DNA from 2 places in the Nocardiopsis sp. EMB25 genome. Region 1 is predicted to be linked to the other one. Evidence: riboswitches for the same ligand, from Rfam matches in the RefSeq annotation. Region 1 holds a riboswitch; the other holds the start of a gene.
What was found. A riboswitch is a leader RNA that binds a small molecule or an ion and turns the genes downstream of it on or off. The one in region 1 is predicted to bind cobalamin.
Positions count from the first base shown of each region.

Region 2: it holds a riboswitch for cobalamin, as region 1 does, so the genes downstream of both, cobN (cobaltochelatase subunit CobN) here and metE (5-methyltetrahydropteroyltriglutamate--homocysteine S-methyltransferase) in region 1, are expected to answer to the same signal.

Region 1 covers NZ_JAMTDN010000001.1:676,169-683,766, forward strand. Annotated here, with positions in the region: gene KIK06_RS02810 (quinone-dependent dihydroorotate dehydrogenase) at 1-733, shown strand, start outside; gene KIK06_RS02815 (polysaccharide deacetylase family protein) at 889-2,445, opposite strand; gene KIK06_RS02820 (polysaccharide deacetylase family protein) at 2,569-4,134, opposite strand; cobalamin riboswitch at 4,380-4,591, shown strand; gene metE (5-methyltetrahydropteroyltriglutamate--homocysteine S-methyltransferase) at 4,736-7,018, shown strand; gene KIK06_RS02830 (DUF3558 domain-containing protein) at 7,108-7,598, opposite strand, start outside.
Region 2 covers NZ_JAMTDN010000001.1:1,404,526-1,412,123, forward strand. Annotated here, with positions in the region: gene KIK06_RS06115 (ABC transporter substrate-binding protein) at 1-787, shown strand, start outside; gene KIK06_RS06120 (FecCD family ABC transporter permease) at 784-1,800, shown strand; gene KIK06_RS06125 (ABC transporter ATP-binding protein) at 1,797-2,624, shown strand; cobalamin riboswitch at 2,644-2,781, shown strand; gene cobN (cobaltochelatase subunit CobN) at 2,817-6,407, shown strand; gene cobF (precorrin-6A synthase (deacetylating)) at 6,404-7,129, shown strand; gene KIK06_RS06140 (cobyric acid synthase) at 7,126-7,598, shown strand, end outside.

The sequences.
Region 1 (7,598 bases):
GTCCGCCGGGCGCCCGCTCCTGGGCGTCAACATCGGCAAGACCAAGGTGACGCCCGAGGAGGACGCCCCGGCCGACTACGCGACCAGTGCCCGCCGACTGGCTGGGTACGCCGACTACATGGTCGTCAACGTCAGCTCGCCGAACACCCCCGGGCTGCGCAACCTCCAGGGCGTCGAACAGCTGCGCCCGCTGCTGGCGGCCGTGCGCGAGGCCCTGGCCGAGGCCGGCCACCCGAACCTGCCCCTGTTGGTGAAGATCGCGCCCGACCTGGCCGACGAGGACGTCGACGCGGTCGCCGACCTCGCCCTGGCCGAGGGCCTGGACGGCATCATCGCCACCAACACCACGATCTCCCGCGAGGGGCTCGCCGCCTCTGACGAGGAGGTCGAGGCGGCCGGTGCCGGCGGCCTCTCCGGCGCTCCGCTCAAAGACCGCTCGCTGGAGGTGCTGCGCCGTCTGCGCTCCCGGGTGGGCGACCGCGTCACCCTGGTCGCCGTCGGCGGCATCGAGACCGCCGAGGACGCCTGGGCGCGCATCCGCGCCGGCGCCACACTGGTCCAGGGGTACACCGGCCTGATCTACGGCGGCCCGCTGTGGCCGCGCCGCGTCCACCGGGGCCTGGCCCGGCTCGTGCGTGAGGCGGGGTACGCCTCGGTCGGCGACGCCGTGGGAGCCGACGCGCCTCCACCGGGTCTGACCGTGGTGGGCGACGACGTCGAAGCCGTTTCCTGACCTCTCCGGCCCTGATGGGGCCCGGACCACGACACCCACCGACGCCCGGTCGACGACCTCGACCGGGCGTCGGCGCGTGCGGGCATCGCGCGTGGGCGCCCGTGCCGGCCGGGCAGGGCCCCGATGAGACGGTTCCCGGGACGGCGTGACCCCGGTCAGGACTCCGGGGCCTCGCCCTCGGTTCCGGGCACCCGGCCGTGCCGGGGGTAGGACTCCCCGGGCTCCGGATCGCCGATCACCTGTGAGGCCGTCGCGAACACGAAACCGTCCTCGCGCAGCCGCTCGATGATCTCCGGGACAGCGGCCACGGTCGGCGGCAGGGTGTCGTGCAGCAGCACCACCGAGTCCCGCTCCGCTGCCTCCACCACGCGGTCCGCGATCTCGTCCGGGGCGAGCCCCGTCCAGTCCTCGCTGTCCAGGTTCCACAGGACCTGGGCCATCCCCTGGTCGCCGATCTCTCCGAGCACCTCGGGCGAGCTGTCGCCGAAGGGCGGCCGGAACAGCCGCACCGTGTGCCCGGTGTGCCTGCTGACGATCGCGCTCACCGCCGCCACCTGCCCCGGCAGGTCGGCCTCGGGCATGTCCGGCATGTGCTCGTGCTGGTCGTTGTGGCTGGCGATCTCGTGCCCCGCGGCGTAGGCGCGCCGGTAGTCGAGGGGGCGGGTCAGCGCGGGGTCGGCGTTGAGGAAGAACGTCGCCGTCACCTCCTCCTCCGCGAGCAGGTCGAGCAAGGGCGCGGTGGTGTCGGCCGGACCGTCGTCGAAGGTCAGCGCTACGCACCGCACCCTCTTGGCCCGACAGTCGACGTCCTCGTCACCGGCGACGACCTCTCCCGGCACGGCGCGTCCGGGGTCGGGGGCCCGACCCGGCTCGGGCACGGCGTAGTCCGGCTCCTCCCGCAGCGAGGCCGCACGCGCGCGCTCGCCCAGGTCGGACAGGAGCGGCTCCGCCTCGGCGGAGTCGACCACCGAGGCGACGCGGCCGGGGGAGGAGTCCGGCGGATGGCCTTCGCGTACCGGGGAGAGGTGCCCGTCGTCGAACTCCACGACCAGGTCTCCGTCGGTGTTGAAGCCGAGGGAGTCGTAGCTGGCCCGGATCGGGAAGAGGCTCCCGGTGTCGACGTCGGGGCGGCCGGCCAGGTCCGCGCGGACGATCTCGTTCAACTCCGTGAGCTCCTCCTGCCCGGCGATCAGCTCCGAGGAGTAGTGGGTCAGTCCGGTCCCGGCGTCGTACCAGTACGTCTCGTACCCCTGCCGCAGTCCGTGCAGGTCCTCCTCGGTGCGGATCAGGCGCACCCCCAGCACGCCGTCACCGGCGGCGGTGACCTCCCAGCCGAGGGTCAGGGACACCGGGTCCCGGCTGGCCCCCCGGAAGTCGAGCACCTCCCGGTCCACGAGTTCGGCGAGCCCGTCGGCGAACTCCGGGGCGCCCTCGAACTCCGGGTAGGCGACGGTGACGTCCAGGCCCTGGGGGATGTGGGGGTGGCCGTCGTAGTCGGCGGAGCCGCCGGTCCACTCGGTGACGGCCCCCTCCGGCTCGTCCAGCACCACGGTGATCCGGTCGGCGGACTCCGCGTCACCGGTGGCCGTTCCACAGGCGGTGGCGGTCAGCGCCAGTGCCACGGCCGCGGCGCCGGACCGCCGGAGGCCTCCGCGTCCGCTGTCCGGAGGGTGGCTGCTCTGCTGCTGACGCGCTCGGATCGACGGCTCCACCGGACTTCCTCACCCCTGCCGGACGGTTGGCGGCTGACGGGAGCAAGATAGGTGACCTGGACCACGCGCCCGGGGCGATGGCCACATGTGGTCACCCCCCTGGCGCGTCCGTCGGCGGGCGTGTCAGTCCTCGGCCGGCCCGTCCTCCTCCTCGTCACCGCCGGTCTCCTGGCCCTCGGACCCGTCCTCGGCGTCCTCCTCGGGCTGGCCGTCGTGGTAGGCCGCTCCCGGGGTCGTGGTCCCGAGCAGCTGGGAGACGGTCACCATCGTGTAGCCCCGGGCGTCGAGTTCGCGGATGATCTCGTGGGAGGCGTCGATGGTGGTGCCGTGGATGTCGTGCATGAGGATGATCGCGCCGTCCGACGCGCCGCCCAGCGCGCGGCCGGAGACGACCGAGGCGTTCCGGTCCTTCCAGTCGTTGGTGTCCACGCTCCACAGGATCTGGGCGAGCCCCATGTCCTCGGTCACGGAGGCGACGCCGTCGTCGGTGGCGCCGTAGGGCGGGCGCATCAGGTCCATGGTGTAGCCGGTCTCGCGGTACACCTGGGCCTGGACGGTCTCCAGTTCGGCCCGGGCCGCGCCCTGCCCCATCGCGGACAGGTCCGGGTGGCTCAGGGTGTGGTTGGCGATCTCGTGGCCCTCCGCGTAGGCGCGCCGCACCGTGCGGGGGTGCTCCAGGACCGGGACCCCGGTCACGAAGAAGGTGGCGCGGGCGTCGTACTCGGCGAGGGTGTCCAGCAGCTCAGGGGTGCGTCCGCCGGGCCCGTCGTCGTAGGTCAGGGCTACGCACCGGGTCTCGGGGTCGGAGCAGTCCACCGCGTCGTCGACGGGGGAGATCAGGCCCGGGCGCTCCTCGGTGGTCCCGTCCTTGTCCGCTTCGGGCGGGCCCGACAGGGAGAAGTCCTCCACACCCACGGTCGCGGCGTCACGGGCGCGCACGCCCAGGTCCGACAGGAGCGGCTCGGCCTCATCCCGGTCGACGACCACGTGCACGGGGCCCTCGCCGACGGGGGCGATCTGCCCGGTGTCGAACTCCACGACCAGGTCGCCGTCGGGGTTGAAACCGACCGAGTCGTAGAGCGCGGCGACGGGAAGGACGGCCGGACCGTCGACCGCGTCCGGGCTCTGTTCCCGGACCAGCGCGTTGAGCTGATCCAGTTCGTCCTGGCCCGCGATCAGTTCGTTGGAGCCGTGGGCCAGGCCGGTGTCGGCCTCGTACCAGTACGTGCTGTGGCACTCACGAGAACCCTCGGAATCGGTCTCGGTACTGGTCATGCGCACGCCGACCAGGTCGTCGTTGGCGGCGGTCAGACCCCACTCGGCGGTGTAGTCCGCCGCGCCGGGGTTGGCCGCCTCGAAGGCGGCCACGTCGGCGTCGAGGGTGCGGGCGAGGAAGTCGGTCAGCGGTTCGGCGTCGGGAAGGGAGGGATAGGTCACGTCCGCGGAGACGCCGCCGTCGTAGGACAGCGTCTCCTCGGCCACGTCGACCACGTCGGAGGGGTCGACCACCGTCAGCCGGTCGGGTTCTCCCGTGGCGGGAGGCAGGGGGCTCTCTTCCCCCGACCCGTGCGCGGTGTTCTCCGCGGGGTCGGGGCCGGGAAGTACTCCGGATTGGGTGACGAGCAACACCAGCCCCGCCAGCACCGCCATCGCAACCACGACCGTGACGAGGGGGCGTCGGGTCGCCATGGTCCGTGGGCTCTGTTTGTTCACCAGGGGTTCTCCACGTTCATCGTCAGACGAACGTTCGCGGGGCGGCGGGGGAGGGCCGTCCCACGTAACGCTTTATGTCAGGTGTGACGCGCGCCACGTGGCTGGGGTTCGCGATGGGGGTGGCGCGCGGGAATGGGGTTTCCACGCCGGGGGCGGGGGCGTGAGGGGGCCTCCCTATACTTGCAGGCGTGGAAGGTACGCGCTCCACTTCCAGGCCGGGTTTGACCGGTTCGGGGTGTGGTTCGCGTCGCGAGAGGGAACCCGGTGGGAATCCGGGACTGCCCCGCAGCGGTATGTGGGAACGACAGTCGCCAAAAGCACTGGTAATCCGGTCGTTTTGGTCGGAATCTGGGAAGCGGCGGCCAGTAGGTCGTCGGTGCGCGCACCGACGGTGCCCACGAGTCCGAAGACCTGCCTCCACCCGGCGGCGCACCCGTGTCGCCGGTGGTCCCGTGCCCCGAGGGAGGGCCGAGGGCGGTGACGGACGGGTACGCGCCCGCGGCGCGTACCTCGCGTGGCCTACCCTCCTCATGCCCTCGTGGCCGGAACCTGGCTTTCGACGAGGGAGAGAAGCTTCATGACCACGTCACCGGCCGCGAAGGCGGCCGTGCGCTCCACCGTGCACGGTTACCCGAGGATCGGCCCGCGCCGCGAACTCAAGCGCGCCAGCGAGTCCTACTGGAAGGGCCGCACGAGCGCCCGGGAACTGGACGCCGTCGCCGCCGACCTGCGCGAGGGCGTCTACGTCCAGCTGCGCGAGGCGGGCGTCGACGACCTGCCGTCCAACACGTTCTCCTACTACGACCACGTGCTCGACACGGCGGTCCTCTTCGACCTGGTGCCCTCCCGGTTCGCCTCCCCGTCCACCGCGGAGGACCGCGACGAGGAGCTGCGCCGCTACTTCGCTCTGGCCCGGGGCGAACAGGGGGCGCCGCCGCTGGAGATGACCAAGTGGTTCGACACCAACTACCACTACCTCGTCCCCGAGCTCTCCCCGAGCACCCGTCCCCGCCTCGTCGGTGACAAGCCGGTCGCCGAGTTCCGTGAGGCCGCGGCGGCGGGCCACCACACCCGCCCGGTCCTGGTCGGCCCGCTGACCTTCCTCCTGCTGGCCAAGGCCGCCGACGACGCCCCCGAGGGGTGGGCGCCGATCGAGCTGCTCGACCAGCTCCTGGACGCCTATGGTCGCCTCCTGGCCGACCTCAGGGCGGCCGGGGCCACCGAGGTGCAGCTGGACGAGCCGATCCTGGCCACCGACGAGGGCCGCGCCGCCGTCGACCACCTGGAGCGCGTCTACCAGCGTCTGGGCGGTCTCACCGATCGTCCCTCCCTGCTGGTCTCGACCTACTTCGGGTCCATCGGCGCCGCCGCGCTGCGCGTGCTCAAGGACTCCCCGGTCGAGGCGGTCGGCCTGGACCTGGTGACCGACGCCGAAGGCATCGACGACCTGGTGAAGGTCTCCGGCCTGGGCTCAACACGCCTGGTCGCCGGTGTCGTCGAGGGCCGCAACGTGTGGCGGACCGACATCCCCTCCGCCGTGGCCACGCTCGGTACCCTGCTCGCCCTCACCGACGAGCTGACGGTGAGCACCTCCTGCTCGCTGCTGCACGTGCCGATCGACCTGGACGCCGAGACCTCCCTCGACCCCGAGCTGCGCGCGGCCCTGGCCTTCGCCAAGCAGAAGGCCGAGGAGGTCGCGCTGCTGGGCCGTGTCCTGTCCGAGGGGACCGAGGCCGAGTACGCGGCCGAGGGGGCGAACGGCGCCGACCCGGCCTTCACCGACGCCCGGGTGCGCGCCCGCCTCGACGCGCTCGGCCCGGAGGCCTCCGAGCGTCCGCAGGACCGGGGCGTCCCCACGGACACGCCGCTGACCACGACCACGATCGGGTCCTTCCCGCAGACCGCCGAACTGCGGCGGGCGCGCGCCGCCCACCGCAAGGGTGAACTGGGACGGGAGGAGTACCACCGGATCCTCCGCGAGGAGATCGACCGGGTGATCGCGCTCCAGGAGGAGATCGGTCTGGACGTGCTCGTCCACGGCGAGCCCGAGCGCAACGACATGGTGCAGTACTTCGCTGAGCAGCTGCGGGGCTACGCCACCACTGAGAACGGGTGGGTGCAGTCCTACGGTTCGCGCTGCGTGCGTCCCCCGATCCTGTACGGGGACGTTTCGCGCCCCGAGCCGATGACGGTCGAGTGGATCACCTACGCCCAGTCGCGTACCCGGAAGCCGGTCAAGGGCATGCTGACCGGCCCGGTGACCATGCTCGCCTGGTCGTTCGTGCGTACCGATCAGCCGTTGGGTGACACCGCTCGCCAGGTCGCGCTCGCCCTGCGGGACGAGATCGCCGACCTGGAGCGCGCCGGGATCCGCCACATCCAGGTGGACGAGGCGGCGCTGCGGGAGCTGCTGCCGCTGCGTGAGGAGCTGCGTGAGTCCTATCTGGACTGGGCTGTGGGCTCGTTCCGACTGGCCACCTCCGGGGTCGCGCCGACCACGACCATCCACACGCACATGTGCTACTCCGAGTTCGGGCTGATCGTCGGTGGGATCGAGGCGCTCGACGCCGACGTCACCAGTGTCGAGGCTGCGCGTTCGCGGATGAAGTTGGTGGAGGACCTCGGCCGCCGCGGCTACAAGCGGGGGATCGGCCCGGGCGTGTACGACATTCACTCGCCGCGGGTGCCCTCCGTGGAGGAGATCGAGGAGTCGCTGCGCCTGGCGGTCGCGCACATCGACGCGAGCGGCCTGTGGGTCAATCCGGACTGCGGTCTGAAGACGCGCGGGTACGCCGAGACCGAACAGGCCCTGCGCAACATGGTCGAGGCGGCCAGGCGGGTGCGCGCCGACCTGACCTAGGCGGGGTGCCCCCGGCCGAGCCCGTGAGGCCGCATGAGTGAGGGGGCCGTGGCGATGCGCCACGGCCCCCTCACGCGTCCGGAGCGGGATCAGGTGCCGACGAGGGCGAGCGCCTCGGCCCCGGCGTTGAGCATGATGTCCTCGGTGTTGTCCGGCAGGACCAGGTCCTCGGTGTCGCCCTCGGAGAGGAACGACGGACTGACCTGGTACTCGATGCGGATGTTGAGGTTGGCGGTCCGGATCAGCAGGACGGCCTGGGGCACCTCGTCGCCCACATAGTCGTAGCGGGTGACGACGTACTGCGCCTGGTCGCCCAGGTCGACCTCGCGGTTTTCCTCGATGGCGTCGGCGATGTAGTACGAGTAGTCGGTCGCCCCGGTGACGTCCTCGATGCCCGACTCGAAGTCCTCGGTGGCCTGCTCGATGGAATCGGAGGCCGAGTAGGGCACGGAGTAGGTCAGCCGCAGGGAGGCGTAGTCCTCGGAGTTGTTGCCCTCCGGGGCCTCGGCCAGCGTGCTGGAGCACCGGGAGGTGGCGTCCTGGACCGACTTGTCGCCTTCCTCGGTGAGCAGGAAGTCGG
Region 2 (7,598 bases), 730 kb from region 1:
CTGGACCGACCCGGTCATGGAGGGACTGGAGGAGGCCAACGCGGACGTGCCCCGGCTGGCCGACGACTGGCCGTCCTTCGAGGTGGTCCTGGCCGCCGAACCGGACTTCGTGACCGCCTCCTTCGTCTCCACGCTGGGCCCCGGCGGCACCGCCACCCGGGAGCAGTTCGAGGAGCTGGGCGTGCCCACCTACGTCTCCCCGGCCGACTGCGCCGCGGGCAAGGACAACACGACCGGAGGCGACGGCACCCGCAGCGAGCCGCTCACCATGGACACCGTCTACGGCGAGGTCCGCGACCTGGCGGCGATCCTCGGCGTGGAGGAACGCGGGGAGGAGCTCGTCTCGGAGCTGCGGGGACGGGTGGACACCGCCACCGCCGACCTGGACGCCTCGGACGTCTCCCTCATGTACTGGTTCTCCGACTCCCAGGCGCCCTATCTCGCCGGGTGCTGCGGCGCCCCCGGCGCCATCACCCGCGCGGTCGGCGCGCAGAACGCCTTCTCGGACACCCACGAGGAGTGGCCCCAGATCAACTGGGAGACCATCGCCGACCGCGACCCCGACGTCATCGTGCTCGGCGACCTGACCCGGGAGGCCCAGACGGCCGAGAGCGCCGAGGCCAAGATCGACTTCCTTGAGGGCAACCCCGCCACCCGCAACCTCACCGCGGTCACCGAGGAGCGGTACATCCTGCTCAGCGGCCAGGCCATGAACCCCACGATCCGCACGGTCGAGGGGATCGAGCAGGTCGCCGCCGGGCTGCGGGACCTCGGGCTCTCCCAGTGAGCGGTGCCCGTCTCGCACTGCTCGTCTGCGGTGGACTGGCGGCCCTGACCGCTTCGGTCGCGGTCGCCGTGACCATCGGCCCCGCCGACATCACCACGGTCGACGTCTGGCGCTCGGTCTCGGCCCACCTCGGGGTGGGCGACACCGCCCTGAACCCGTTGCGGGACGGCATCGTGTGGAACCTCCGGATGCCCCGCACCCTGCTCGCCGCGGTGTGCGGGGCGGGACTGGCCCTGTGCGGCGCGGTCATGCAGTCCCTGCTCCGCAACCCGCTGGCGGACCCCTTCGTGCTCGGGGTGTCCTCCGGTGCCTCCACCGGCGCGGTCGCCGTGATCGTCCTCGGGTGGGGCGCCGGGGTGCTGTCCCTGTCGGCGGGCGCCTTCGTCGGGGCGCTGCTTTCCTTCGGGATGGTCATCCTGCTCAGCCACAGTCTGGGCGCGACCATGGACCGCGTCGTGCTGTCCGGGGTCGCGGCCATGCAGCTGTTCTCGGCGCTGACCTCGTTCGTCGTGCTGACCTCGGCGGACGCGGAGACCACGCGCGGCGTGCTGTTCTGGCTGCTGGGGTCGCTCAGCGGCGCGGGCTGGGCCGACGTGGCGCTGTGCTCGCTGGTGCTGGTCGGTGTGCTCGTCGTCTGCCTCGCCCACACCACCACCCTGGACGCCTTCGCCTTCGGTGAGGAGGCCGCCGCGAACCTGGGTGTCCGGGTGGGCCGCGCCCGACTGGTGCTCCTGTGCGCCACCGCCCTTCTCACCGCGGCGCTCGTCAGCGCCGCCGGGGCGATCGGGTTCGTGGGGCTGGTGCTACCGCACGCGGCCCGTGCGCTCACCGGCTCCGGCCACGCCAGACTCCTCCCCGTCACCGCGCTGACCGGGGCCGTCTTCCTGGTGTGGGTGGACACGGTCGCCCGCACCGCGCTGGACCCGCAGGAGATCCCCGTGGGAGTGGTGACCTCCCTCATCGGCGTGCCCGCCTTCGTCGCCGTGCTGTACCGATCCAGGAGGCAGACGTGACCGAGTCCGACCACACGGGGCTGCACGCCGACCGGGTGAGCCGCCGGGCCGACGGTGGGTTCGTCCTCGACGGTGTGACCGTCGCTCCGCGCCCCGGCGAGACCATCGGTCTGCTCGGCCCCAACGGCTCCGGGAAGTCCACGCTGCTGAGGCTGCTCTCCGGTGTCCTCGCTCCCTCCACCGGAGCGGTCACCCTGGACGGACTGCCGCTGCCCCGGTTCGGCCGCCGCGCCGTGGCCCGGCGGGTCGCCACCGTCCAACAGAACGCGCACACCCAGACCGAGCTGACCATCCGCGACGTCGTGGCCCTGGGGCGCATCCCGCACCGCCGCCCCTGGTCACCCCTGTCCGCCACCGACGCCCGCGCCGTGGCGGCGGCCCTGGAACGCACCGGCCTCACCGACCGGGCCGACCGGTTCTGGCACACGCTGTCCGGGGGCGAACGCCAACGCGCCCAGATCGCCCGCGCCCTCGCCCAGGAGCCGAGCGAGCTCCTGCTCGACGAGCCGACCAACCACCTCGACATCCAGTACCAGCTCGACCTGCTGGAACTGGTCACGGGCCTGCCGGTCACCACCGTGATCGCCCTGCACGACCTCAACCTGGCCGCGATGTACTGCGACCGCCTGCTCGTGCTGCGGGACGGCCGCGCCGTCGCCGAGGGAAAGCCCGCCGAGGTCCTGACCCCCTCTCTCATCGGGGAGGTCTACGGGGTCCGGGCCGAGGTCACCTCCGACCGCGGCCGCCCGGTGATCCGGTTCCTGCGCCGCGCACCCGACCCGGCGGATGCGTCGGACCCGTCGACCCGACCCGCCGGCTCCTGAGCTCCCCGCCGGGACGGGGCCGTGCGCGGCCCGTTAAGGTGTGAATCCTTCGCTCGTGGTACAGGAACCCGGTGTGAATCCGGGGCGGTTCCGCCACTGTCAGACCCCCTACCCCCGGGGGGTTGAGCCAGACACTGGCCTCGGGCGCTCCGACCGCCGATGGGGCGAGAACCCCGAGGGAGGAATCCGACCGTGACCACACGGATCGCTCTGCTGTCCACGTCCGACACCGACCTGCTCTCCGCGAGGGCCAGCCACGCCGCGTACACGTGGGCGAACCCGTCCCGCGCATCCGAGGCGGAACTCACCGCCACCGTCGAGGGCGCCGACCTCGTGGTCGTGCGGCTGCTCGGCTCTCCGCACGACCTGTGGTCCGGACTCGCCGCCGTCCGCGAGCGGGGCACGCCCCTGGTCGTCCTCAGCGGCGAACAGCAGCCCAGCGCCGAACTGATGGAGCACTCCACCGTCCCGATCGGCGTGGCCACCGACGCCCACCGCTACCTCGCCGAGGGCGGCCCCGACAACCTCGGACGCCTGCACGCCTTCCTGTCCGACACCGTGCTGCTGACCGGTGAGGGGTTCGACCCGCCGGCCCCCGTCCCGCTGTGGGGCCTGGCCGCGCGCGACGTGCCCCAGGACCCCGCCCTCCCACGCGTGGGCATCCTCTACTACCGGGCCCACGAGGCCGGTGGCAACACCGCGTTCGCGCACGCCCTGGCCGACGCCGTCGACGCGACCGGGAAGGCCGTGGGCGTCCCCGTGTTCGCCGGGTCGCTGCGCTCGGCCCCCGACGATCTGTACGAGGCGCTCGGCGGCTTCGACGCGCTGGTGGTCACCGTCCTCGCGGCGGGCGGCAGCGTGCCCGCGTCCGCGAGCGCCGGTGAGGACGACGAGGCCTGGGACGTGGAACGGATGGCCGCCCTGGACGTTCCCGTCCTCCAGGGGCTGTGCCTGACCAGCTCCCGCGCCGACTGGGAGGCCTCCGACGACGGCGTCACCCCGCTCGACTCGGCGAGCCAGATCGCCATCCCGGAGTTCGACGGCCGGATCATCACCGTGCCGTTCTCCTTCAAGGAGATCGACCAGGACGGACTGCCCCGCTACGTCGCCGACCCCGAACGCTGCGCCCGCCTGGCCGGGATCGCCGCCGCCCACGCCCGGCTGCGGCACGTGCCCCCCGCCGAGAAGCGGGTCGCGGTCGTCCTGTCCGCCTACCCGACCAAGCACGCCCGCATCGGCAACGCCGTCGGGCTCGACACACCCCGGTCCCTGGTCCGCCTGCTGCGCCGCATGCGCGCCGAGGGCTATGACCTGGGCGAGCCCGGCGACCTGCCCGGCCTGGACCTGCCCGACGACACCGAGGCGGGCGACGCGCTGATCCACGCCCTGATCGAGGCGGGAGGCCAGGACGAGGACTGGTTGACCTCCGTCCAGCTGACCGACGCCCAGGTGCGGATCACCCCCGAGGAGTACGCCGCCTGGACCGAGGGCCTGCCCGCCGCGTTGAAGGACTCGATGACCGAGGCCTGGGGGCCCGCCCCCGGCCGCCTGTACGTCAACGACGAGGGCGAACTCGTCCTCGCCGCGCTGCGGGCCGGAAACGTCGTGGTCCTGGTCCAGCCGCCGCGTGGCTTCGGCGAGAACCCCATCGCCATCTACCACGACCCCGACCTGCCGCCGAGCCACCACTACCTGGCCGCCTACCGCTGGCTGGAGCACGGTTTCGGCGCGCACGCCGTCGTCCACCTCGGCAAGCACGGTTCACTGGAGTGGCTGCCCGGCAAGAACGCCGCCCTGTCCGCCGCCTGCGCCACCGACGCCGCCCTCGGCGACCTGCCGCTGGTCTACCCGTTCCTGGTCAACGACCCGGGCGAGGGCGCCCAGGCCAAGCGGCGCGCCCACGCCACGGTCGTCGACCACCTCATCCCGCCGATGGCGCGCGCGGAGAGTTACGGCGACATCGCCCGCCTGGAGCAGCTGCTCGACGAGCACGCCAACATCGCGGCCATGGACCCGGCCAAGCTGCCCGCGGTCCGGGGCGAGATCTGGTCCCTGATGCGCGCGGCGGAGATGCACCGCGACCTGGGCCTGGAGGAGCGCCCCGACGACGAGGAGTTCGACGACTTCCTCCTGCACGTCGACGGCTGGCTGTGCGAGATCAAGGACACCCAGATCCGCGACGGCCTGCACGTGCTCGGCGAGGCCCCCTCGGGCGAGGCCCGGGTGAACCTGGCCCTGTCGATCCTGCGCGCCGCCCAGATCTGGGGTGGCGTCGGCCGTGCGGTACCCGGCCTGCGTGCCGCCCTCGGCCTGAAGGAGGACGCGCCGACGCGCGAGGTCGACGAGGCGGAGGCGCTGGCCCGGAGCCTCGTCGAGCGGATGGAGGCCGCCGACTGGGACCCCGCCGCCGTGGCAGGACTGCACGACGACCCCGAGGTGCGCCGCGTCCTGGAGTTCGCCGCCACGCAGGTGGTGCCCCGCCTCGCCCGCACCACCGACGAACTCGACCACGTCCTTCACGCCCTGACCGGCGGCTTCGTCCCGGCGGGCCCGTCCGGCTCCCCGCTGCGCGGCCTGGTCAACGTGCTGCCGACCGGCCGCAACTTCTACACCGTCGACCCCCGCGCCGTCCCCTCCCGGCTCGCCTGGCAGACCGGGCAGGCCATGGCCGACTCCCTGCTGCGCCGCCACCTGGACGAGACCGGCGCCTACCCGGAGTCGGTGGGACTGTCGGTGTGGGGCACCTCGGCGATGCGCACCTCCGGCGACGACGTGGCCGAGGTGCTCGCGCTCCTGGGCGTGCGCCCGGAGTGGGACGAGGCCTCCCGCCGGGTCTCCCGGCTCGACGTGGTGCCGCTGGAGGAGCTGGGCCGTCCGCGCGTCGACGTCACCGTGCGCATCTCCGGCTTCTTCCGCGACGCCTTCCCGCACGTGGTCGCCATGCTGGACGACGCGGTGAAGCTGGTCGCCGACCTCGACGAGCCGGAGGAGCGCAACTTCGTCCGCGCCCACACCCGCGCCGACCTGGCCGAGCACGGTGACCAGCGCCGCGCGACCACCCGGATCTTCGGGTCCGCGCCCGGGTCGTACGGTGCCGGAATCCTCCAGCTCGTGGAGTCCGGCAACTGGCGCGACGACCGCGACCTGGCCGAGGTCTACACCGCCTGGGGAGGGTACGCCTACGGGCGCGACCTCGACGGGGTCCCGGCCGCCGACGACATGCGCGCCAACTACCGCCGGATCAAGGTCGCGGCGAAGAACATCGACAGCGCCGAGCACGACATCGCCGACTCCGACGACTACTTCCAGTACCACGGCGGCATGATCGCCACCGTCCGCGCCCTCACCGGCGCCGACCCCAAGGCCTACGTGGGCGACTCCACCACGCCCGACGCGGTGCGCACCCGCCCCCTCGCCGACGAGACCGCCCGCGTGTTCCGCGCCCGCGTGGTCAACCCGCGCTGGATCTCCGCCATGCGGCGGCACGGCTACAAGGGAGCCTTCGAACTGGCCGCCACCGTCGACTACCTCTTCGGCTTCGACGCCACGGCCGGCGTCGTCCACGACTGGATGTACGAGAAGCTCGCGGCCGAGTACGTCCTTGACGCAGACACCCAGGAGTTCCTGCGCGAGTCGAACCCGTGGGCGCTGCACGGCATCGTCGAGCGGCTGCACGAGGCCGCCCGGCGCGGGCTGTGGGCCGAACCGGACCCGGCGACGCTCGAAGCCCTGACGGAGGTCTACCTGGAGGTCGAGGGGGACCTGGAGGACCGTTCGGAATGAGGGTGCGGATCCTCGGTATCGGCATGGGGCCGCGGCACCTCACCCCGGAGGTCGCCGACGCGCTGCGCGGCTGCGACTACGCGGTGGCCGCCCGCAAACGCGACGACGACGGTCTGCTCGCCCTGCGCCGGGCCGTCTGCGACGCCCACGGCGTCCCCCTGGTCGTCGTGCCCGACCCGGAACGCGACCGCGACGACCCGGCGGACTACCGGGCCGCGGTCGCCGCCTGGCACGAGGCCCGGGTCGCCGCCTACGAGCGGGTGCTCGGCGAACGCGGCGGCACGGCGGCGTTCCTGGTCTGGGGGGATCCGTCCCTGTACGACTCCACCGTGCGGATCGTGGAGCGGATCGTCGAGCGGGGGGCCGTTACCGTGGAGTACGACGTGCTTCCCGGGATCAGCGCTCCCCAGCTCCTGGCCGCGCGGCACCGGATCGTGCTGCACGGAGTGGGCCGCCCGGTCCACCTCACCCCGGCGCGGCGGCTGTCCGAGGCGGTCGACGCCGGACAGGACAACATCGTCGTCATGCTCGGCGGACGGCCCGCCTTCGACGGGCTGGAGGAGTGGTCGGTCTGGTGGGGCGCCAACCTGGGCACCGACACCGAGGAGCTGGTCGCCGGACGGGTCGGCGACGTGCTGCCCGCGATCGACGCGGCCCGCGCCCGCGCCCGGGACCGGGCGGGCTGGGTGATGGACACCGCGCTGCTGAGGAGGACGCCATGAGCGGGGAGGGGCAGGATCGAGGCCGGGGCCTGTTGGTCGCCGGGACCACCTCCGACGCGGGCAAGAGCGTCGTCACCACCGGCCTGTGCCGGGCCTTCGCGCGCCGGGGCGCGCGCGTCGCGCCGTACAAGGCGCAGAACATGTCCAACAACTCCATGGTCTGCCACGGACCCGACGGCCGACCGGCGGAGATCGGCCGAGCCCAGTGGGTGCAGGCGCTGGCCGCCCGGGCCACGCCGGAGCCCGCGATGAACCCGGTGCTCCTCAAACCGGGCACCGACCGGCGCAGCCACGTCGTCCTGCTCGGGCACCCGGCGGGGGACGTGTCCTCGGCCGACTGGGAGTCCGGCCGCCGCCACCTGGCCAAGGCCGCGCACACCGCCTTCGACGACCTGGCGGCCCGCCACGACGTCGTCGTCGCCGAGGGCGCGGGCAGCCCGGCCGAGATCAACCTGCGCTCGGGCGACTA